3 regions of the Oceanobacillus sp. M60 genome follow, and region 1 is predicted to be linked to each of the others. Evidence: riboswitches for the same ligand, from Rfam matches in the RefSeq annotation. Region 1 holds a riboswitch; each other region holds the start of a gene.

Evidence for each region. Region 1 has a riboswitch for preQ1 ahead of ACW0TQ_RS01490 (QueT transporter family protein). Riboswitches for the same ligand answer to the same signal wherever they lie in the genome.
Region 2: it holds a riboswitch for preQ1, as region 1 does, so the genes downstream of both, queF (preQ(1) synthase) here and ACW0TQ_RS01490 (QueT transporter family protein) in region 1, are expected to answer to the same signal.
Region 3: it holds a riboswitch for preQ1, as region 1 does, so the genes downstream of both, queC (7-cyano-7-deazaguanine synthase QueC) here and ACW0TQ_RS01490 (QueT transporter family protein) in region 1, are expected to answer to the same signal.

The regions. Positions count from the first base shown of each region.
Region 1 is NZ_JBSSNH010000001.1:285,095-292,905, reverse strand. It holds gene ACW0TQ_RS01515 (TetR/AcrR family transcriptional regulator) at 1-444, shown strand, start outside; gene ACW0TQ_RS01510 (SRPBCC family protein) at 534-1,028, shown strand; gene ACW0TQ_RS01505 (catalase) at 1,077-2,675, opposite strand; gene metA (homoserine O-acetyltransferase MetA) at 3,021-3,935, shown strand; gene ACW0TQ_RS01495 (DUF3891 family protein) at 4,024-4,800, opposite strand; gene ACW0TQ_RS01490 (QueT transporter family protein) at 4,930-5,412, opposite strand; PreQ1 riboswitch class I at 5,421-5,465, opposite strand; gene ACW0TQ_RS01485 (ABC transporter substrate-binding protein) at 5,661-6,647, opposite strand; gene ACW0TQ_RS01480 (ABC transporter permease) at 6,666-7,445, opposite strand; gene ACW0TQ_RS01475 (ABC transporter ATP-binding protein) at 7,378-7,811, opposite strand, start outside.
Region 2 is NZ_JBSSNH010000001.1:124,194-132,004, forward strand. It holds gene ehuA (ectoine/hydroxyectoine ABC transporter ATP-binding protein EhuA) at 1-684, shown strand, start outside; gene ACW0TQ_RS00675 (queuosine precursor transporter) at 977-1,612, opposite strand; gene queF (preQ(1) synthase) at 1,659-2,156, opposite strand; PreQ1 riboswitch class I at 2,282-2,328, opposite strand; gene murB (UDP-N-acetylmuramate dehydrogenase) at 2,433-3,356, opposite strand; gene ACW0TQ_RS00690 (alpha/beta fold hydrolase) at 3,528-4,334, opposite strand; gene ACW0TQ_RS00695 (hypothetical protein) at 4,712-5,269, opposite strand; gene ACW0TQ_RS00700 (universal stress protein) at 5,549-5,983, opposite strand; gene ACW0TQ_RS00705 (histidinol-phosphatase HisJ family protein) at 6,217-7,005, opposite strand; gene hisZ (ATP phosphoribosyltransferase regulatory subunit) at 7,118-7,811, shown strand, end outside.
Region 3 is NZ_JBSSNH010000002.1:49,028-56,838, reverse strand. It holds gene ACW0TQ_RS04475 (DASS family sodium-coupled anion symporter) at 28-1,482, shown strand; gene ACW0TQ_RS04470 (sulfite exporter TauE/SafE family protein) at 2,201-2,959, shown strand; gene queE (7-carboxy-7-deazaguanine synthase QueE) at 3,071-3,799, opposite strand; gene queD (6-carboxytetrahydropterin synthase QueD) at 3,792-4,259, opposite strand; gene queC (7-cyano-7-deazaguanine synthase QueC) at 4,259-4,927, opposite strand; PreQ1 riboswitch class I at 5,010-5,055, opposite strand; gene ACW0TQ_RS04450 (thioesterase family protein) at 5,307-5,780, opposite strand; gene ACW0TQ_RS04445 (3-hydroxyacyl-CoA dehydrogenase NAD-binding domain-containing protein) at 5,767-6,735, opposite strand; gene ACW0TQ_RS04440 (beta-keto acid cleavage family enzyme) at 6,746-7,630, opposite strand; gene ACW0TQ_RS04435 (GbsR/MarR family transcriptional regulator) at 7,620-7,811, opposite strand, start outside.

The sequences.
Region 1 (7,811 bases):
TATAATCAAAAGGCAGATTTAGTGAAGGAAATAATCACGGACCAGACAAATGGGCTTATTCAAGCCTTCAGCATTCCTTATAAGAAAAATAACTATATTCACTTAAGTTCCTTAGCTCCTTCAGAGATTGTTATTTTTAACCATATTCTCGAAAACAAGCATTTTTATGGGCTTTGGAAGGAATTTGAGGATATTCCAGGATTCTATGAAACTTTTTTGGAATCTATCACGCAATTTTTCAAACAGGATATTAATCTGATTACCCCGTGTCATGATGGGCTGGATAATAATATGTATACCTCGTTTTACGCTTATGGGATTTTAGGCATTATTTTAGATTGGATTAAAAACGATTTTGAACAATCGCCGGATTATATGGCAAATCAGCTTTGTAAAATAATCAATTACTATCCGGCGGAATCATTTATTACTGGGGATTCCTGATGAAATGAGTGAAGCATATCGTTAGACAGCTGGAAAACGGTTATAATATATACAAGTTGAATTAATACTTAGTTACTGGAGGAAAATAGATGTTAGCCATTGTAGAAAAAACAGAAAAAGGCTATTTAGCAACCTTTGAACGAAGATTTAAAAGCTCTGTTGAAGCAGTGTGGAGCACATTAACACAAAATGATAAACTGCAGCAGTGGATGCCGAACTTAGAAGTGGTAGACCTGCGTAAAAACGGAACAATGAAATTCAATATGAATGATGGAACAGGTAACTCCTTTGAGATTGCTATTCTAGATTTTCAGGCGCAGTCCTATTGGCAATTTGAATGGGGAGACGGTTCTGTCCGGTTTGAACTGGAGCCAGTAGAAAATGAATGTGTTCTTTTATTAAAGGAATATGTTCCGGATCTGAACGATCATATCCCGAAGGATTTAGCCGGATGGCAGGTATGTTTAGAGATGTTCCAGGCAGCGCTGGAAGGGAAACCAATGGATTTTCCAAAGGAATCATGGGAAGCACATTATAAAGCATATCAAAAAAAGATTAATCCATTTCTGAATGAAGAGAAATAAAACAACAGTGCCTCAAAACTGAAATTGTCGAGGTACTGTTGTTTTATTTTAATAAGGGTCGGCGTCATGTCCTAACTCTTCTGCGTGCTTCGGAGCCTGCTCGGCATCCGTTGCTCCTAATGGATTTTGACTGGTGCCATGCTTTTTCGCCTGTTCTAATCCTTTTCGCAGGCGGCGTCCATATTCTTCATCTGCATCTTCTGCGAGTGCAATCATTTTATCTTGAATACGCTTGTCACAGGTCGATAAATCGCCAATCAGATTGGACAATAATTCATCTTTTTCCCAGTCTTCAAACTGACGGAAGGTTTCGCCTGCCTGTTTTGTATTATCATTGCGGTCAATGGATTCGCGTACAAGATGACCCTCTACAAAAGGTTTATATTCTTTTCCGGTCTGCTCTGCTTCCTCCAGACCGCCGAGTACAGACGGCTCGTAATTGATATGCGGGTTTTGTCCCGGGGCTTTATCATTTTCCTGACGTAATTGTCCGCCTTCCTGATTGGTTGCCACTCGTTTTTTCGCTGCGTTGATTGGCACTTGCAAATAGTTCGCTCCGACACGATAGCGCTGTGTGTCTGAATAAGAGAAGGTCCGTCCCTGAAGCATTTTATCGTCCGAAAAGTCCAGTCCGTCAACTAATACACCGGTGCCGAATGACGCCTGCTCTACCTCGGTGAAATAATTCTCCGGATTTTTATTTAATACCATTTTCCCGACTGGCAGCCATGGGAATTTATCCTCTGGCCATAGTTTGGTATCATCCAACGGGTCAAAATCAAGCTCCGGGTGATCATCGTCTGACATGATTTGCACCAGCAGCTCCCATTCTGGATAATCTCCATTTTCAATGCTGTCATATAAATCCTGTGTCGCATGGTTGAAATTTTCACCTTGAATTTCCGCTGCTTCTTTGGCGGTTAAATTTTTAATCCCTTGCTTCGGCTCCCAATGATATTTGACCAGCACTGCTTCACCTGCTTCATTGACCCATTTATAGGTGTTTACACCAGATCCCTGCATCATGCGGTAGTTGGCAGGAATGCCCCATGGGGAGTAAATAAAGGTCACCATATGAAAGGACTCTGGAGAATTGGAACAAAAATCAAAGAAACGCTCGGAATCCTGAATATTTGTTACGGGATCTGGACGGAAAGCGTGAATCATATCCGGGAACTTCATTGCATCACGAATAAAGAATATTTTTATATTGTTGCCGACCAGATCCCAGTTGCCATCCTCTGTGTAAAATTTGACTGCAAAACCACGCGGATCACGAACGGTTTCCGGCGAATGGTTGCCGTGTACCACTGTTGAAAAGCGGACGAATACAGGGGTCTGCTTCCCTTTATCCTGAAAAACTTTTGCTCTGGTGTACTTGGAAACCGGATCATCACCGACCGTTCCATAGGTTTCAAAATAGCCGTGCGCTCCTGCGCCTCGTGCGTGAACAATACGTTCTGGAACTTTTTCACGGTCAAAATGACTAATTTTTTCAATGAAATCATAGTTTTCCAGCGTTCCAGGACCACGATTGCCGACGGTCCGGATATTTTGGTTGTTGGTTACCGGATGCCCTTGACGGGTAGTTAAGGTTTTATCATTTTCCATGTTGGTTTGGTGCGTGGATTTTTCTTTATCAGCCATAGATTTATCCTCATTTCCATTATAAATTTCTTCTCATTAGCATTGCCAATCCAAATAAAATTAATCGTATCTTTGGAGGATTATTATCTGAGATGGAAAAAATGCAGCGTAAGGGAGTTTGGACTATTTTCAAAAAGAACAAAATGCTCCTCCTGATGTTTTCAAATCCAATTCATTTTTGATTTTCTAAAGGAAAATAAGGGAGAGGACTTGAACTTTTCTTGCCAGCTATTACAATAGAAATAGACGAATAATTTGGAAAAGCTGTACATTCAGTACGGTTATATTCCATATTGATAATAGAACGTTTGAAATAAGTTAAGCTTAAAAAGTGGAGGTCAGACAATGCCGATTAAAATTCCGAGAGAGTTGCCTGCAAAAGAAATTCTGGAAGAGGAAAATATATTTGTGATGGATGAACAGCGCGCGGATGCACAGGAAATTCGTCCGCTTAGTATTCTTATTCTTAATTTAATGCCGGAAAAGCAAAAAACAGAAACGCAATTGTTAAGATATTTAGGAAATACACCGTTACAGGTGCGCATTTCTTTTTTACGAATGGCTTCACATGAATCAAAAACAACAAACCAGAATCATCTGGATACTTTTTATAAGACCTTTGAGGAGGTACGGGATAAAACATTTGACGGTATGATTATTACGGGCTCCCCGGTAGAGCATCTGTCTTTTACCGATGTGGATTATTGGGAGGAACTGCAGGAAATTATGGACTGGACGAATGATCATGTGACATCCACCCTGCATATTTGCTGGGGAGCACAGGCTGCTTTATATCATCATTATGGCATTGATAAGCATCCGCTTCCGAAAAAATGCTTTGGGATTTTTGAACATGATGTGTTAACACCAAAAGAACGCCTGGTAAGAGGGTTTGATGAAGTATTCTTAGCCCCGCATTCCCGCTATACAACGGTTTCTTTGGAAGAAATCGAAAATCATCCTGAACTGCAGCTGATTGCTGTATCCGATGACGCAGGAGTCTTTTTACTTGCTTCTAAGGATGGAAAGCATATTATGGCAACCGGGCATTTAGAATACATGGCAAACACATTGAAGGAAGAATATGAAAGAGACCATGCACGAGGAATCGATACAGCTATGCCGGAAAATTATTATCCCAATAATGATCCGGAAAAACAGCCGAAGCATCGTTGGAAGAGTCACTCCAGCCTGCTGTTTTCCAACTGGCTGAATTATTATGTGTATCAAGAAACCCCTTATGTATGGGGAGAAGAGTAAAAATAGATTGAATGAAGCAGAGAAGGGACTGGATGCGTCTGGTCCTTTTTTAAAACACCAAAAAATAAGGCTGAAGCAGCTGCCAGCCTTATTTTTTGGTGTTTATCCTAATCGTTTTTGATAAAACAGAGGCATGCTCATAAGCATTCATCAATCCCTGCTGCTGAATGGTTGTTTTAGGAATACTTTTATACAGCAAAGTAATTGGAAAGTTTGCTGAGAATGGAAAAGGTTCCATGGTTATTGTCTCCTTATCTTCCCAGCTGACAGAAAAAGCAGATGGAAAGGAGGATGCGGTGTTTGAAACGGATATCCCGTTTTTAAAAAAAGGATGAAGGTCTTTATCCGCGGCTCCCGGCTCATTCATACATGCGAACAGAGATAGATTATCGGAAAACTGTAAAAGCGTATAATCCATTTCAAACGTCGCTTGATTAAAATGATCCATCCTGCTGATCAGCCATTCCTGCCGCTCTGCTTCCTGCTGAACAAACGCTTTTGCTTCAGGGAGCGTGGATGTTACGAGAAAACGCTTATAATGTTCACTGCATAATAATGCGGCATACCTGTCCTTTTCCTGGACCTGCTCAATACCCTGCGTGTACAAGACGGTTTTTGGTATGTCTGGAAAATCGATAAAGGAATAGGGACGATTTGCCTGATCATTCCAAAAAGGCTGCTTGTCAAAGGCCTCCCAGCCGCAGTCATGCTGATAAGCTGCATAGATAACAGAATCTTTATAAGGCGTATGCTCGAAATAACCCGAGGCCAGATTTTTAACTATTTCTCCAGATACAGAAGCATGGTCTACCTGTGTTATAAAAATAAAATGGCCGTTCTGATTTCGGATAATCATTTTACTCATTCCCTTCCTTGTGATTGATTGCATGGAGAACGAAAGAGCCCCAGGAAGCTTTTCATATCATTAAAAAAATTACTTCTCCATTCTTAAAAAAGACGATGGATTACATTCTCCACCGTCTTTTTCTCTGTATTATATCATTTTATCAAAATGTATCCGTTTATATAAAGTATAGAAGATCGGAATGCCGATCAGTAAAACAATCAATTCACTGATTCCGGTTGTAAGCCATGTCAGCAGGAACGGTAATTGTAAAGCTATATTTAGCATAAAGGCAATAATAAACATATTAAAGCTGAAAATCAATGTATTTAGAAATAGCAGTGTCAGCTTGTTTTTAATATATTTTTTTAAGAAAATAATAATTCCTAAAGATATGGCGGTATGTGCTGTCCCGAATAAAAGATCCAATCCGCCTGCCATTGAAAATAAATTAGATGCAAATACACCAATCGTAATGCCGAAAAAGTAACGCTTATCAAAGATAATCAAATGGTTAAACATCTCTGATATTCGAAATTGAATCGCCCCAAATGCAACTGGGGAGACCAGTAGGGATACGGCGACATACAATGCTGCAATAATCCCGTTAATCACAAGTGTCCTTATATTCATATCCTGTTTTCCTCCTAGTTTTTTAGCGTGGGATGGTTACGAACCACGTTGAACCTAGCCTATCATACCAGTATCGAAGAAGGAAAACAATCGTTTTGTATATGTAATGATTTGGAAAACGCGAAGCCTTTAAACATAAAAACAAGTTTAACAGGGAGCGGACAAAATAAATGAAGTGACATCATGGAAAAGAAACGAAACTAAAAACAAACCCCCGGCTGTCAAATCGGGAGTTCGTCGTTATCAGGTTATTCTTCCAGTGCTGCTTCCAAAAATGTCCGATTAACCAATCCTTCAATTTCATCTGACTGCATATACCCAGCTTCGTAGCTGATCGTTGCCATTTCCTGCAGCACTTCTTCGTTGATTTCATACGTCGGATTGAGACGTTCGCTTGCTTCCAGCGTCTCCTCATAATCCAACTCGTTGCCTGTCGTTTCTTCAATGTGATTGACAAATAATTCAACTGCTTCTTCCTGATTCTCTTCAATAAATTCTACCGCCCTGGCGTGGGCACGCAAATAGGCCTGTGTTAATTCCTCATTGCTTTCCGTAAATGATTTTCGCGCAGTAACAACAGTTGTTGTTGATTCTGTACCCCATGCAAATTCTTCTTCATCAAGGAGGATGTCGGCGTTTGCCTGATTTTCCAGGTATACGCCCCAAGGCTCCTGTGTGGCCGCAGCATCAACGTCACCCTGCAGGAACAGCGTGGATGTATCGGCAGGCGCCTGCGGTACTAAGCTAATGGTTCCACCATCGTCATCTACTCCGAGTCCGACTTCATCTAATGCTTTTCGCAGCATGATGTCTTGCGTGGAACCGATCGTCGGGATGGCTACGCGCATGCCGTCAAGATCTTCAACGCTTTCAATCCCTGAATCTTCACGAGTGGCAAGGACAGCCCCGCCATTCACCGCTCCGGCAATGATTTCATGCTCCGGATTTCTTAAATAAGTTGTTGTTGCCGGAGACGGGCCAACAGTACCAATGTCGATATCCTGTGTGGACATAGCCTCCATAAAGGCACTGCCATCCGGGAATGTGGAGGTTTCGATATTTACCTCTTCTCCCATTTCTTCTTCAAAGTAACCATTTTCCAGCGCAACTACCGTGGTGATATGTGTAAAGTTAGGAAAATATCCAATGTGTATTTCATCGGCAGCTTCTTCTGAGCCGCAGCCTGCCGCTCCTAACAAAAGAAGCGCACCCAGGCCGAATAATATCTTTTTCATATCCTTCATCCTTTCCATTTAAGCTCCAACCCCCCATTTTCTTGCCACGGAACGCTCCATTCTAAGAAATACCTGATTATCCATAATCGTACCGATGACACCGATCACAATCATAATAGAAAGTACTAAATCCATCGATTGCAAGGAGCGTCCCATATCTAACAGATATCCCAGGCCGCCGTTCCCACCGAGAAGCTCCCCAGCCATGATTGCGCGCCAGGCGAAAGCCCAAGCAACACGAAGACCAGAGATGATGTGCGGTACAGATGCCGGAAGAATCACGGTCCGCACAAGATGCGTACCCGACGAACCTAATGTACGTGCAGCATTTAAATAAAGATTGGGCACATTTTTAAATCCGGTGCTTGCATTTACTGTCATTGTCCAGGTTGCTCCAATAGTCACAATAAATAAAATGGCTACATTCCCAAGTCCAAACCAGACAATAGCCAGAGGGAACCAGACAATACTCGGAATGGACTGTAACGCAGTCACAAAAAATCCAAGCGTATCATCCACCCATTTATAACGGGCAATTAAGTACCCAAAAATCAGACCTAAAATTACTGCTATGGAAAAACCGAGCAGCAGCCTCCCAAGCGTCATTCCTGTAGCTCCGAGTATTTGCCCGGAAATCAGACCGTTCACTAAGGTGCTTAATACCGTGACTCCGCCGGGATCATTCGGGATCAGCAAAGGAGGGAACATAAAGGTCGGAAACAGGTTGGTTTTAGATATGATCTCCCATATAGTCACGATCACGATCACGAACAGCGCTCGTCTTAAGGCGGTAATCATCCCCGAACTCCTCCTTCAACACTTTTTCCATTTCTTCTTCCAATTCCTTCATCACACGTGTTTCTAAATCTACAATTACACTATCTGATGGGTTACGCGGGCGCGCCGCCTGTACTCTGAAAGATTTTTTGATTGCTCCAGGTCTCGTGCTCATAAGCAATACCCGTTCTGAAAGCGTGAGTGCTTCCCGAATATTATGCGTGATAAAGAGAATGGTTTTTCCGGTTTTTTGCCAAATTTCTTGCAGCTCCTGATGCAAAATAAGCCGTGTCTGTTCATCAAGGGCTGCAAATGGTTCATCCATCAAAAGAACGTCAGGATCCATCACGAGAGCACGCGCAATTGCTACACGCTGCTGCATGCCTC
Region 2 (7,811 bases), 160 kb from region 1:
CCAGGTGAAAAAGTCGCTGTCATTGGTCCAAGCGGATCAGGGAAAACAACAATTATCCGGATGCTGATGACATTAGAGCAGCCAACATCTGGAGACATTATCGTAGACGGCCGCAATTTGTGGAAAATGGAGAAGAATGGAAAATGGGTGTATGCGAATGAAAGTCATCTGCGCTCTATTCGCGGTGAGATTGGAATGGTATTTCAGCATTTCAACCTGTTTCCGCATATGACGATTTTAGAAAATTGTATGACAGCGCCTATGCATGTGAAAAACGAAGTAAAAAACGAAGTAAAAAAGCGCTCGATAGAAATGCTGGAGCGTGTAGGACTCGGGAGTAAACTGGATAATTATCCAAGTCAGCTTTCAGGCGGACAAAAACAGCGGGTAGCCATGGCCCGTGCCCTTGTGATGCGTCCTAAAATCATGTTATTTGATGAGGTTACCTCTGCACTTGACCCGGAGCTTGTCGGAGAGGTGCTAAATGTTATTCGTGATATTGCAGAAAATGATGATATGGCGATGGTTCTTGTCACGCATGAAATGAACTTCGCCCTGGATATAGCGGATAAGGTACTCTTTTTAGATGAAGGGGTTATCGCAGAGCAAGGTACAGCAAGTGAGGTCATCGAGCATTCAGAGAACCCTCGTGTTCAATCCTTTTTGCAGCGTTTTAGAGGGTGAGCGAAAAATATTTAATCCTCCCCAGCCATGTTTAGCTTCGGCTGAGGTTTTTATAGATATTTTATGTTTCTGGTTAAACGGGTTCAAATGGGTTACCTATCAATATTTTAATTTTGAAGTTTCACTTATAATTTAAAGGAAAAATATTCCGTAAAGGCAATAATATAAGAGGAAAAGGCTCTTAGGGGAGCAAAGGATTTCGTATATTACGAATGTATTAAAAAAACCAGCCGGATTGACTGGTTTTTTCCTGTTATGCAAAATAAGAATTTATGAAACTTCCTCTCCTTCATCAGGAAGCTTTCAATAACTCCGACTGATGTTTTTCTTCATATTTTCGCGCCCAGCGGACAAGCAGATACGCAAATGGTGTATCAACCGCTGCAACGGTAAACTTCCAAATATATTGCGAGACAATCATTCCCAGTAAAACAGATGTCGGGACAACGCCCCAAAAAGCAATCGTAATAAATAGGACGGTATCAAAGAGCTGGCTCGTCATCGTTGATAAATTATTACGCAGCCACAGCTTTTTCCTTCCATGCCGCTGTTTTAACGTATGAAAAATGGAAACATCCAGGTGCTGGCTGACAAAATAAGAAACCAGGCTTGCTAAAATTATCCGGAAGCTCCCATTAAAAATCTCTTCAAAGGCAGCCTGTGATTGGAAATCGGCAGCCGGCGGAAGCTGAATGGAAATATAAATAAATACCATGGCAAGCACCTGTGTGAGAAAACCAGCCTGGACCGTTCTCCGAGCTGCCTTTTTTCCATAAACTTCCCCAATGACATCCGTCATCAAATAAGTAATCACATATACAATCGCTGCAGCGGGCAATACAATACTTCCCATTTCAAATAATTTAACCGACAAAATATTCGATAATAATAATAGGCCGACAAAAACGGCAGTGAAATAAATATACATTCTCCTGTTCCCTTCTCTTCAAAGGTGCAAGGATCTTAGTTTCCCTCTATCGATTATCAATCTTTTCCGGATACATATCATGCTGCATTAACCGGTTTTCTGCCATCTTTTCAAATTTTGTCCCCGCTTTTCCATAATTGCAATACGGGTCGATGGAAATACCTCCGCGGGGCGTAAACTTTCCTCTTACTTCAATATAACGCGGATCCATCAGCTCAATTAAATCGTTCATAATAATATTGACACAGTCCTCATGGAAGTCACCATGATTCCGGAAACTGAATAAATATAATTTTAAAGACTTACTCTCTACCATTTTGATATCTGGAATATAGCTGATATAAATCGTCCCAAAATCCGGCTGATTCGTTATCGGACAAAGCGTTGTAAATTCCGGACAGTTTAATTTCACAAAATAATCACGATTTGGATGCTGATTATCAAATGTTTCTAAAATCTCAGGTGTATAATCAAACGCATATTTCGTTTCTTTATTTCCCAGCAATTCAATTCCTTGAAGATCCTTCTCACTTCTTCCTGCCATACTCATCACCTCCTTTAGATATATTACGATAACAGAAATCAGTTATTTTCTATTACCTTGCAGTTCAAAACTTCCTCACATAGAAAAAGCCGTGCTCCCAAGGAACACGGCTTGATAATCGCAAGTTGTCCTTAGTTTTTTATAGAGGGTTTAAGCTAAGAACCTCTGCCTGAAGTTTAAAATAACACTTCATATTATAAGAATAGATAAAAGGCATGTCAAATTTTCTTTTTATCCCAGCCATCCTCTATCACAGCCAGAACCTGTGCCATGAGGCTATCCTTCCACATCCTCGCCAATAATCCGCACTTCCCGCTCTAACTGCACATCAAATTTCTCTTTTACCGTCGCTTGAACAAATTGAATTAAGGAAATATATTCGGAAGCCGTTGCATTTTGTTTATTTACAATAAAACCGGCATGCTTTGTGGAGACTTCTGCTCCGCCAATTTGCTTCCCTTGAAGATTACAGTCTTGGATCAGCTTGCCGGCAAAAAAACCGGGTGGGCGTTTGAACACACTGCCGCAAGACGGGTACTCGAGCGGCTGTTTGGATTCTCTTTTATATGTAAGATCATCCATCATTTCTTTAATTTCTTCTTTGTTCCCGGGCTTTAACGCGAATGTTGCTTCCAACACAATATAACCGTTGTCCGGGATGTTACTTGTGCGATAGCTGAGATCTAATTGCTCTGCTGTTAATGTCAGCAGTTCGCCGTCCTTTGTCGCAACTACCGTACTTTCCAGCGCATCTTTAATTTCTCCGCCATATGCACCTGCATTCATATATAGCGCTCCGCCGACGGAACCTGGAATACCGCAGGCAAACTCTAAACCGGCAAGCTCTTCATTTAAAGCAAAACGGGAAGCATCAATAATTCTTGCTCCGCTCTGAGAGATAACTTTACCTCCTTCTCTCCAAATAGCCGACAGCTGCTGCAGGTTCATAACGATTCCGCGGATGCCGCCATCCTTCACAATCAGATTAGAACCATTTCCAAGCATTGTAAATGGGACATTTTCCTGATTAGCAAAGCGAATAATCGCCTGTACTTCCTCGTAAGTGGACGGAGTAATGTAAAAATCCGCTTTCCCGCCTAATTTCGTATACGTATGTTCTCTAATCGGCTCATTCATCAATACATTCTCTTTTTTCGTATGTTGAATTAATTGATCATAAAGATGATGGTATTTATTCATGCTATCATTCCTTTAATTTGTCAAAAGCTTTTCTCTATTTGACCTTTATATTCTCATTCTTTTCCTACTTTGTTAAAAACAGGCATTCATCTTACTCCAGTTGAGCATTTCCGCATAACTGAAGTAAGATTATTTGATAAATCAATCCTATACCATTGTAGTTGATTCACTTTAATCTTGCCACAAAAAGCTATGAATCAATTTATCAATTTGCATACTTTCGTGCAGGGCACTGTGTGTCAGCTGCGGGTCATCAATAATCGTCTCTTTGAAATTTTGTTCGGGTATCATACTCCTCAGTGCCTTCACACTTTCCGGAACAGCAACGGAATCACCTGTACTGGCAATGCTGTAAACATCCACATCCGCAGGAAACATATTCTGCTGCAGCATATTTATCGCATGCGAATCGGGTTTCAAATCTTCTGCAGCTGCATCTTGATGAATTTCAAAATATCTTTCATTATAAATACCATCAAATGGACTGCCGATGGCTACAAGTTTATTAACAGATGGATAGTCATTCCTTGCATATTCCATCGTATATTTCACAGCAAGAATACCGCCCATAGAATGTCCGACCAGGTTAACTTCCTCCACTCGATAATTTTCCTTTAGATGAAGAAGCACTGCCGCAATCCATTCTGTACTTTCCTCAAAGCTTGCACGATTATCCTCTAAAACAATCTGTACAAACATGGGCGCATATCTCCCGTTATTTAAGTTATAATCGACAATATCTCCGTTCTCTGTCACATAGTAGATAAATCCTTTATTTCCCCATTGGTACGTATTTTCAAAACGGTCAAGCATATGACCAAATGAATTCTCCGTTCCTTTATAACCATGTATAAAAATCGTCGGTGCACCGGTATACTCCTCTGCTTGCGTTTCATCGTTCTGGTAAAAATAAATACCTGTTGCAATGGCGCAGATAACCAGGAGACCCAGGACAATACCTGCAATCTTCTTTCTCATTTATTTCCCTCAATTTCTGTTGTAAATCTAAGTACATCTCATGCTCTGAAGTACATAGCTATTATAACATCCTTCCTTTGCTGGAACACCATTTCTTCTACTTTATGTGTTTATTTTTTTACTTCATTGGCATATTTTTTATCAGGAATTAAAATACAAATTTTAAGAAAATAATGATTGAAAAATAAGTACCTGCAGGAAGCCCTCTGTTCATTCCTCCGCCATGGGTATCTATAAAAAGAAAGCAAATAGAATCTGCTTTTTAAACAGCATTCTATTTGCTTTCAATCATTATTGGGCAATCCGTTCATAATAATATCCCGGCCGATAATCCATTTCTGCTTATAAGTCTTTATTGCCCTCTATTCATAATATGATTAATGATGATGGTCGTCATCTTCATGCTCATGATCGTGGTCATGATCGCCTTCCTCACCATCTTCATGCTCATGATCCTCGCCTTCATGGTCGTCAATCGTAATTTCTGTAACCGGAGACTTGGCAACTGGATTATGATCATCATCGTAAAGAACCGCAAGAACTTCCTGTCCATCTACTTCTGCATCACCCATATAAGAATCCCCGTATTGATCTTCTGCCACCGTCCATTCCTCTTCAGCAGAATCACGTATGTACCAGTGCCAATGATCCAAATCTTCCTCTTCTGTTACTGCCTCTAATTTAAAAACATCGCCTGTATGGTAATGGTCGGATAACCCTTCAATTTCGATATTTTCCGGCACATCCTCGAAGGAAACCGCTTCGTCATCATGATCATGGTTATGCTCTTCTTCTTCATGATTTCCTTCTGTCTCTTCCTGGCTGTCTGTCCCTTCATCTTGATTATCTGCTTCTTCATTTCCGGACTGACAGCCAGCTATAAACAGGAAACTAATTAAGCCTAATATAATTCCTAATTGCCAAAACTTCTTCATAAAAAACACTCCTTCCATAATACGTAATGATTACGTTTCGTAACGATTACGATTAAAATTATACATAGATGCCGTTTAGTGGTCAAGTGATTTTTTTAAGATACTATTCTTCATAGACATGAAAATATGCTGCCATACTACGCTGATCGAATGATATGATTGCTGCTGCCACTAATCGTTTGGGCAAAAATGGCCTGAAACCTGATTCAACCCTTATAAATAAAAGTCTCAAGCTCCCACGAACAAATATCCTGGGAGCTTGAGACTTTTATTTATCCTTTATTTCACAACAAGCACTTTACACGCTGCCTGATGAACGATTTGCGTACTGACACTGCCAAGAAGAAGCCTTCCTACTCCGCCAAGCCCCCGGCTTCCTATAACGATTAAATCTATTTCCTTCTCTTTGGCATATTCAATTACTTTATAACCCGGATTACGGAAAGAATAATCTATCAAAACCTCTGTTTCACATGTTATCCCATCCGCTTCCAGATCATTATATACTTCTTGGATGGCAGGGCGCGCTTCCTCTGCCAAATCATTCATAAAAGTGCGGGCAAGAGCGGCATTCACCGTTGGCCCTCCATTGGAGATTACGGTAACAACATGTACAACGGCATCTTCAGCAAGTTTCACCTGCTCTTTGGCTTCTTCTATTGCTTTTTTACTAAGGTCGGAGCCGTCATAAGCTACTAATACATTCATACTCATCCCTATTCCTCCCTATTTCGTATTATATTCCTACTATTATCGTAACACATTTCTGTTAAAACGGTTACATGTTCAATAGAAGTGTTGAAAAAGCGTCATTAATTTACGCAGTGTAACTGACTGTAAGAATCCCGACTCCTAAACCAAGAAATACGGTGTTTCATTGCGGAAGTTCTAACAGTCAGTAACGACCAATTAGTTCTACTTGCAGCCACCCCCGCTGAATTGCCTTTTTATTTTATGGAGTGATATTGGACCTCGTCTTCATTCATACTGCATATATAAGAAAAACCGCAATCTGTTAATATCTCTTTAGCCTCTTCAAAATGAGCAGCAATCTCTTCCGGACGGTGCGCATCAGAACCTAATGTGATAATTTCTCCGCCAAGCTTACGGTATAAGCGCAATAAATTTTTACTTGGCAGCGGTGCATTCATGCCATATTTATAGCCGGATGTGTTTAATTCGATTCCCTTGCCTTCTGAAATAACCAGTTTTAATATTTCTTCCATAATATCCTGCGGCACATGTTCCCAGCCCCCAGAGGCATATCTGCTGACTAAATCAAGATGGCCTAAAATATGATAGTTTTTAAAATTTTTCAGGCATTCATAGTACTCTTCAAAATAAATACGATATGCTTCATCTACGGTTCTATCTTCAAAAAATTCACCGGAATGCAAATCCTGTTTATTCGCGGAGTGCATGGAACAAATGATAAATTCCGGATCCAGCCGTTCAATAAAATCGGAAGTTTCCTTAAGCACATGCGGCTGCACACCTACCTCAATTCCCTTGCGGATTTTAATCCTGTCCTGATACTTCTCCCGCAGCCCTTCTAATTTTTTTTGATAAGCTTCTGTATCAAAGCTAAAATCCCACTCCTTATCCGGGTAGTCCACATCTAAATGCTCGGTGAACGCAATTTCCTCCATCCCTTTGTTTATTGCTTCCTGAACCATCTCCTCCATCTCTGCCTCACAATCTGCCGAAAAGCTTGAATGCATATGAAAATCGTACATAAAAGTTATGCTCCTTTCATTGACTTTTTTTCTGAACATTACTATAATACTAAATAACTTTAATTAGATAAAGCATTAAATTGATAAAGTGTTGAATGCGAAGGAGAATTTTATGAGAAATAAACAACTGCTTCATACCATGTTCTACCCGAAACAATTTTCAAAAAAACGTCATGTTATCCATACATTAACCGGCCGCTTTTCTAAATTTGGATATCAGCAGGTGGAGACACCCGTTTTTGAAAATTATGATTTATATAACGATGTTCAAGGGACCGTCAATACAGCCGATATGCTGAAGCTGATCGACCCATCTGGAAAAGTGCTCGTACTGCGGCCGGATGCAACCATCCCGATTGCCAGACATTATACCAATTTGCAGGAGGAAGTAGCAACCGGACGCCTCTCCTATGTGCTGGATATTTTCCGTTCCACGACAGAAGAACGCTCCCGCACACAAGCAGGTGTAGAGCTATTTGGAGAACGTACGCCGGAAGCTGATGCAGAGCTGATTGCATTAGCTGTAACCAGCTTAAAAGAATTAGAGATTCCTTCTTTTAAAATAGAAATTGGTCATGCTGCTTTTTATAAAGAATTATTACGCGAGGCTGACCTGGACGCCATGCAGCAGAAAGAACTGGATCAATATATTCAGTCGAAAAACATCTCGGAGATTGTTCCCTTTTTAAAAGACTTGGGACTGGAGGCTGCCTTAATTGAAAAGCTTCGTAAAATTCCAATGTTATACGGAGATGCAAGCTTTGTTATCGATGAAGCGGAGAATATTATCTCATCAGACAAGATGC
Region 3 (7,811 bases), on a different contig from region 1:
TTAAAGTAACTAAAGGGAGGGGTTTTCATGAAAAAGAAAGATGCTATTGCACTTATTGCAGCTTTTTTAGTTCTTCTTATTATTTTAATTCTGCCTAATCCTGATTCATTGCCTCTAGTTGGACAGCGAGCGCTTGCTGTCTTAGCATTTGCGGTTGTTTTATGGGTTACGGAAGCAGTTTCCTATCCTGTCAGTGCGGTAATGATAGTCAGTCTGCTGGCCGTTCTTATCGGAATCTCCCCTGCTATCGAAGATCCAGGTACGATATATGGAACAAGTCAGGGGTTAAGCATGGCCGTAGAAGGATTCAGTTCTTCCGCTGTGCTGCTTGTTGGAGGAGCGCTTGTTTTGGCTACTGCTATGGAGATTACAGGTCTTCATAAACGCATCGCATTGTATATTATGTCAAAGGTTGGAACAAAGCCTGGAGCACTTGTGATCGGAACCATTATTGTCAGCTTTGTACTGGCGCTGTTTGTACCAAGTGCCACCGCGCGTGCAGGTACGCTTGTCCCTATCCTATTAGGAATTGTAGCTGCATTTGGATTGGCAAAGCAAAGTAAGCTTGCAGCATTATTAATGATTACCGCCGTACAATCTATTTCTATATGGAACGTCGGAATAAAAACAGCGGCCGCACAGAACATGGTTGCTTTAGGATTTATGGAATCTGCTTTTGGTATAGATGTGACATGGGGAGAATGGTTTCTCTACGCTGCTCCTTGGGCATTTATCATGTCTATCGTACTTTATATTGTTATGGTTAAACTAATTAAACCAAATATGTCGGAAATAAAGGAAGGAGTAAGCATAACGAACCAGCTGAAGGAGCTCGGGAAAATCAGTGGAAAAGAATGGCGCTTAATCATTATCGCCGGCTTGTTATTATTATTCTGGTCGACGGAAGGTGTTTTGCATCCCTTAGATTCTACTACAGTTACCATTGTTGCAGTTGCCATCATGCTGACACCTGTTATCGGTATCTTTTCCTGGAAAGAAGTGCAAAGAAAAGTACCTTGGGGCACATTAATTGTATTCGCAACAGGAATTTCATTAGGGATTGTTCTGTTAGCAACAGAGGGAGCAACCTGGCTTTCTTCTAATTCCTTTGAAATACTCGGGGTGTCTTCCCTGCCTCTGGTTGCGATGATTGCCGTACTTGCTTTATTTAATATTTTGATTCACTTGGGCTTTGCAAGTGCCACCAGTCTGGCATCTGCTTTTATTCCAATCGTTATTGCTCTGGTCGGATCAATGGAGCCAGCAGCCTTTAATGGTCCAGGTCTTGTCTTGATTATGCAATTTGTGATCAGTTTTGGCTTCCTATTGCCGGTCAGCGCTCCGCAAAATATGCTCGCTTATGGTACAGGTACATTTACTTTAAAACAATTTATCAAATCCGGTGTGCCGCTTACTGTGATTGGGTATTTGCTTATTATTCTGTTTAGTGCAACCTATTGGCAGTGGGTTGGATTGTTATAACGAGCTGAAAAAACGATATGGAAGCTGAATTATGTATGCTTCCATATCGCTTTTCTTTTTTCAGTAACTCAACTTTCGCACCTAAGAATAAGCAAATATATTTTGCTATTCCAAGATGAACGTGTTCTTCATTATCATACTTGCATTTTGGTTAAATATCCGGCCTTTTTGGAATTGGTGATGGTGCATAGCTCCTGCAACCAACCACTCCGCTTTCCGACGTACAAATGTTTTCGATGGGACGAGTAATCGCAACCCCAGGACGTTGCGGTCCTAGTCTGCCATGGGGGCGGCTTCAGCTAACTTGATAAGAAAACCGCTTTTCAAGTGGATCTTCAGCTCGCCCTGCGATGCACAAATGTTTTTGATGGGGCGAGTAATCGCAGTCCCAGGACGTGCAAGTGCAGGCGTTGTGACAACGCCTGCACTAGTACGTCCTGTACGTCGGAAAGCAAAATGGTCCGCCGCAGCGGTGCTTTACACTTCATCTTTTATTCTTGGTCAAGGGTGTTTCAACCCCTGTTTCTATAGAAATGAAGTTACTTTTTAATGTGCGAAAGTTGAGTCAATAAAATATAATATTGATAATAGTAAAAGCTGTATTCACTATAACTTGAATAGACTGTCAACATATACTTCAAGTGCCTTCATCCCAAAATTTCTCGCCCGCTATGCTATAATGACTTATGTAGTAAAGAAAAAGAAGGGGATTTTTGTTTTGATTGTTTTATGTACGATGTTAGTGATTGGATTGTTGCTTGGTTTTGTCGGGGCTGGCGGTTCCGGATTTATTATTGCTATATTGACGGAAGTTTTTGGTATTCCTATCCACACAGCGCTTGGAACATCTCTGGCTGCAATGGTCTTCACATCCTTATCGGGCACACTCAGTCACCTGCGGGAAAGAAATACCATGGTAAAAATCGGGCTGGCAACTGGGCTATTTGGTGCAGTTGGAGCTTTTTTTGGTTCCAGGCTGGCAAGCTTTATCCCGGAAAGTGAATTGAAATTTTTTACTGCCGGAATGCTCATTGTATCAGCCATATTGCTGTGGATTCGTGTAACAGCAGGATTTGGCAAGTTTGCCACACAAAAATTTGCTGAGAAAAACCGTTCCTCGAAAAGCAGATTTTGGATGACAGCTGCTGGGATCGGCATCATTACCGGCTTACTATCAGGTGCATTCGGGATTGGCTCAACGCCGTTTATCCAAATCGGGTTGCTAGTATTCTTTGGTTTGTCGATTCAGCTATCTGCAGGCACGACGATGCTTGTTATTATACCAATCGCACTGGTAGGCGGTATCGGTTATTATTCTGTCGGTTTTCTCGATTTGAAATTATTTGCAGAAGTAGTTATCGGAACAATTATAGGTTCTTATATCGGCGCGAAATTCACCACTCGTCTGAATCCAATGATATTAAAAATTGCAATGGTTGCTGTGCCGTTAATCGGCGGGATTATTTTATTGATTTAGATTCCTGTCCATTCGGAGAAAAGCCAGAAAGTGAAAGAAAAGATTACCCTATCAAAAAGGCGACAGCTCTTACTGCCTTTTTAATAGGATAATAGCTTTTAATCTCCCTTACTATACGCCCCGCTTATTTCCCCATACTAATGCATGTACCTGCGGAAGAACACGAACACGATTCAGCACTGTGGATGCCACTACCTGATCAATTAACCATTCATATTTATTTAATAAATGCCGGGATAATTGCTGTGGTTCGATTTCCTCTAAATCATCATTTCCAACTTGCAGAAAAAAAGCCAGTTTTGGATAGCGCTGATGCACTTTTTCTGCATAACGAAGGTCCTCTTTATCAAAAATTACTACCTTTAAGCTGGCATGCGCTAATCGATCATTGATTTCCAATTGATGGATGATATCATCTAGCGTCTCCCAGTTTGTTTTCATCTTAGAGCTTGGCGGTTTAGGAGAAATGGTCAGATCATCAATTTTTACAAACCAGTCCTGGTAGCGGCTTCCCTGTGTTTCCAGTGCAACCTCAATAGACTTTTCCTGAAGCAAATCAATCAGATTATCAATAGCAGATAACAAAGCCGGATTCCCTCCTGAAATCGTCACATGATCAAAGCAGCTTCCTCCTACTTCTTGCAGCCGCTGCCAAATGTCTTCACTCGTCATCTGAACAATATCTTCTTTGGCGCTTCCGTCCCATGTAAATGCGGAATCGCACCAGGCACATCGGTAATCGCATCCAGCAGTTCGGACGAACATGGTTTTTCTTCCGACTACCATTCCTTCACCTTGAATTGTAGGGCCGAATATTTCTAAGACCGGTATTTTACGCATGATTCATCCACTCCCGTCTTGCTTCCGCATAGCTTGTCGGTGTTTCAAATAACCGAACAAATTCCACCTGGCATTGGTTAGGGAGTTCCTGAATTGCCGCTTCCATTTGTTCAAAAATCCAGACGACCATATTCTCAGCAGTTGTGTTCATTTTGGGCAATGTTTCATTTAAATAACGGTGATCTAAAAATGTTTCAATCTTGTTCTTCCAAATCTCTTTTATATCACCAAAATCAATTACGAAACCCACCTTATCTACAAAACCGCTGATACCGAATACAACCTGATACGTATGTCCATGCAGATTCTTACACTTCCCCTCATAACAATGAAGATGGTGCGCTGCATCGAAGGAAAACTCTTTACTTACCATCACGCGTTTTTGGTGATAGGCCAATTCTTCTCTATGAATATCTTTATCCAGCTTTTGCAGCTCTTCGACAATACGAAACCCGAACATTACTGATTCATCTCCTGTCTTCTAACTAAGTATTGGTCTAATCCACGCTGGCGTAATTGACATGCAGGACATTCTCCGCATCCTGCTCCTCTAACCCCGTTATAACAGGTCAACGTCCGTTCTCTGACATAATCAAAGGCTTGCAGTTCATCCGCTAATTCCCATGTTTCTGCCTTATCCAGCCACATTAATGGCGTATGAATCACAAAATCTTCATCCATGGATAGATTTAAGGTGACATTTAATGATTTGGTAAAGATATCCCGGCAATCCGGATATCCGCTGAAATCTGTTTCACAAACTCCCGTAATAATATGCTTGGCATCAATTTGCTTGGCTAGAATGGTTGCAAAAGAAAGGAACAGTAAATTTCTTCCCGGAACAAACGTATTCGGTATGCCGCCATCCTCTGCATTCTCTACTTCAATGTCCTCCCTGGTCAGCGCATTGGGCGCTAATTGATTCAGTAAAGACATGTCTAAAATATGATGACTCAATCCCTGATCTCCAGCGATTTCCTTTGCCACCTCAATTTCTAAGCTGTGGCGCTGATTGTAGTTGAAAGTGACTAACTCTACATGCTCAAACTTTTCTAATGCCCAAAATAAACAGGTGGTGCTATCCTGACCACCGCTGAATACAACAACTGCTCGATTATTTTTTTCCATAAAAAAATCCCCTTTCCAATTTGAAAAAGAGAATTCTAAACACCCGAAAAATGCAAAAAACCATACCTAAGGCGCGGTATGGGTATCCTTAGTTTTTTATAGAGGGTGTTAGCTAGAACCTCTTCTACTTTGTATCGTAGATTTTATTCAATTTCTTTTACAATTGGCAGTATAACATATATTTCCTGATGATGTTATCCTGATTTCTTTTTTCAAACATGAAATTACGTTTCATCAACCAGTTTGGCTTTGCAGTGTTTGCTTTTTCTCTCTTTTTAATATTACAAAAGCTCCCTTTATTCGTTTCATTATCCACGATAAAGGGAGCATCATTACAGATTACTGCATGAAATTCTGCTTTCAGCTGCTATTGTATATTTTACTTTTTCTCACGAATCCCCATAAGCGTGTTTGCCCCTGCTGGCCAGTTTTCTTTTGCCAGTCTTGGAAATTGATTAATCCGTACATCAACAGATTCCGGAAACGGCGCAGGGCGTCCAGATGACTGATCTATCCCCATCACCATCTGTTCACTGGTTGCCACAGTATCATTTTCTTTGTTTTTCATTTCAAACCAAAGATGCACACGCTTTGCATCCCGGTTCAACACAGTGACCTTTGTAAGCAGCTCCTCGTTTTCATGCGCCTCTTTTACATATTTAATATGCGCTTCCAGCGTAAAAATGGTATAAGCACTTGCTTTTCGTCCTTCTTCATCCAGACCGATCACATCCATGAAAGCATCGAGGCTATAACTGAAAATCAATGCGTAGTATGCATCGTTCAGATGTCCGTTATAGTCTACCCACGCACGTAACACATTGCCCTTCCATACTTGTTTACTTTCTGTCATAGGAGATCAGCCTTTCTGCCGGCCAGAAGCCTTCTTCCTCTAAAAGCCCCATTAATTTAATCAAGAAACGGTCCCGGCGATGTTCAAGGTCATCGATAGAAATCTCTCCGCTTTGTTCAGCAGTCCCTGAAATCACTTTTTCACTTAATTCTTCCGTCAGTTCAGGTGCCACTAAACGGGTCCAAGGCAGCTTCAATGCAGGGCCGAATTGTTCAAGCATGTGCCGCATCCCGTCCTTACCGCCTGCTAAATGAAGCGTTAGAAATGGTCCCATCAGTGCCCAGCGAAGACCAGGGCCGTAGACAATGGCTTTATCTACCTCTTCCGTTGTCGCTACGCCATCATTGACAATATGAAGCCCTTCACGCCAAATTGCTTCCATAAGCCGGTCGCCAATGTGGCCGTCAATTTCACCTTTCATCACAAGCGGCTTCATATGCATGCTTTCATAAAGCTCCTCTGCCTTTTCCATATAACTGCGCTCTGTCTGCTTTCCTCCTGCGATTTCCACCAATGGAATTAAGTAAACGGGGTTAAATGGATGGGCAACAATGATTCGTTCTGGGTGATGCACACAATCTTCCTGCAGGACAGAAGGCATGTATCCAGAAGTACTTGAAGCGATAATCGCTGTCGGTTTAGCAGCAGCATCCACCTGCGCTAATACCTTTTTCTTCAAGGCTTCCTGCTCTGGAACATTTTCCTGTATCAAATCGGCTTCTTTTACAGCTTCCTCCAGCTCGTTGTAGAAGGTCAGATTCTCCTTTGCAGCTTCGTTGCTTATTCCGTATTCTTCTAATGTTGTCCAAATAGCATCTATCATTTTTTCTGTTTTTTCTTTTGCATCAGGAGCCGGATCAAAAGCATTGACCTTATGACCATTTGCTAAAAAGCGTGCAATCCAGCCATTGCCAATCACGCCGGTTCCTAAAACTGCCATTGTTTTTTGCGCCATATTTCACCTCTTAGGAATTAAATTTTTTAAGATTTAAATGTTCTCTTGCATCTGCAGCCGTCATCGGCTCCAGCTTGACACTATTTAAAATGCTGACAGCTTGATCAACCAGCTGTTCATTTGTACCAAGTACACCTTTTTCTAAATATAAGTTATCTTCTAAACCGACCCGGACATTCCCGCCGAGTAAAGCAGCCTGTGCCACAATCGGCAGCTGCATACGGCCAATACCAAAGGCTGACCAATGCGCGCCATCAACCACTCTTCTTTTCATATATTCGATTGTTTCTGCATCCGCATCAGCGCCCCATGGAATACCAAGACAAAATTGATACATTGGTGTTCCTTCTACTAGTCCTTCAGAAATTAATTGGTTAGCAAGACGGATATGTCCTGTATCAAATACTTCCATTTCGGGTTTTACGCCGCTTTCTTTAATCAGCTTTGCGTGCTCCCGAAGCCAGTCTTCCGGCCCTAAATAAACTTGATTGCCAAAGTTTAAACTGCCGCAATCCAAGGTGGTGAGTTCCGGAAGCAATTCCCCGACCGGTTCATGACGCTCTTTTGGTGTCTGAATATCAGTCCCTTCTCCTCCACAAGTTGGATTTTCTAGATTTGGAACAAAGTCGCCGCCCCCGCCAGCCGTAATATTAATAATCACATCTGTATCGGATTCACGGATTCGTTCCACGGTTTCTCTAAAAAGGGCCACATCGTGACTGAGTTTCCCTGTCTTGGGATCACGAACATGGATATGTGCAATTGCAGCACCTGCTTTTGCTGATTCAATAGCAGATTCCGCAATTTCTTTTGGCGTAATTGGAACATGTCTGCTTTTCTCTGTTGTATCACCTGCACCAGTCAGTGCTGCAGTGATGATTCGTTTATTCTTCATTTTTTGCTTCCTCCTTTTTGGTTGGGGTGACAATAGGAACATGGTTAAAAATCTCGCCACTTTCAAAAAACGCAACAAGATTATTTATCCAATTATAATAGGCATTCCATTCATCCAGCTCCTGCTGTAATCTCTCCATTCGAACTTTTACTTCTTCTGAGGAATCCTCTGTCAAAAAAGT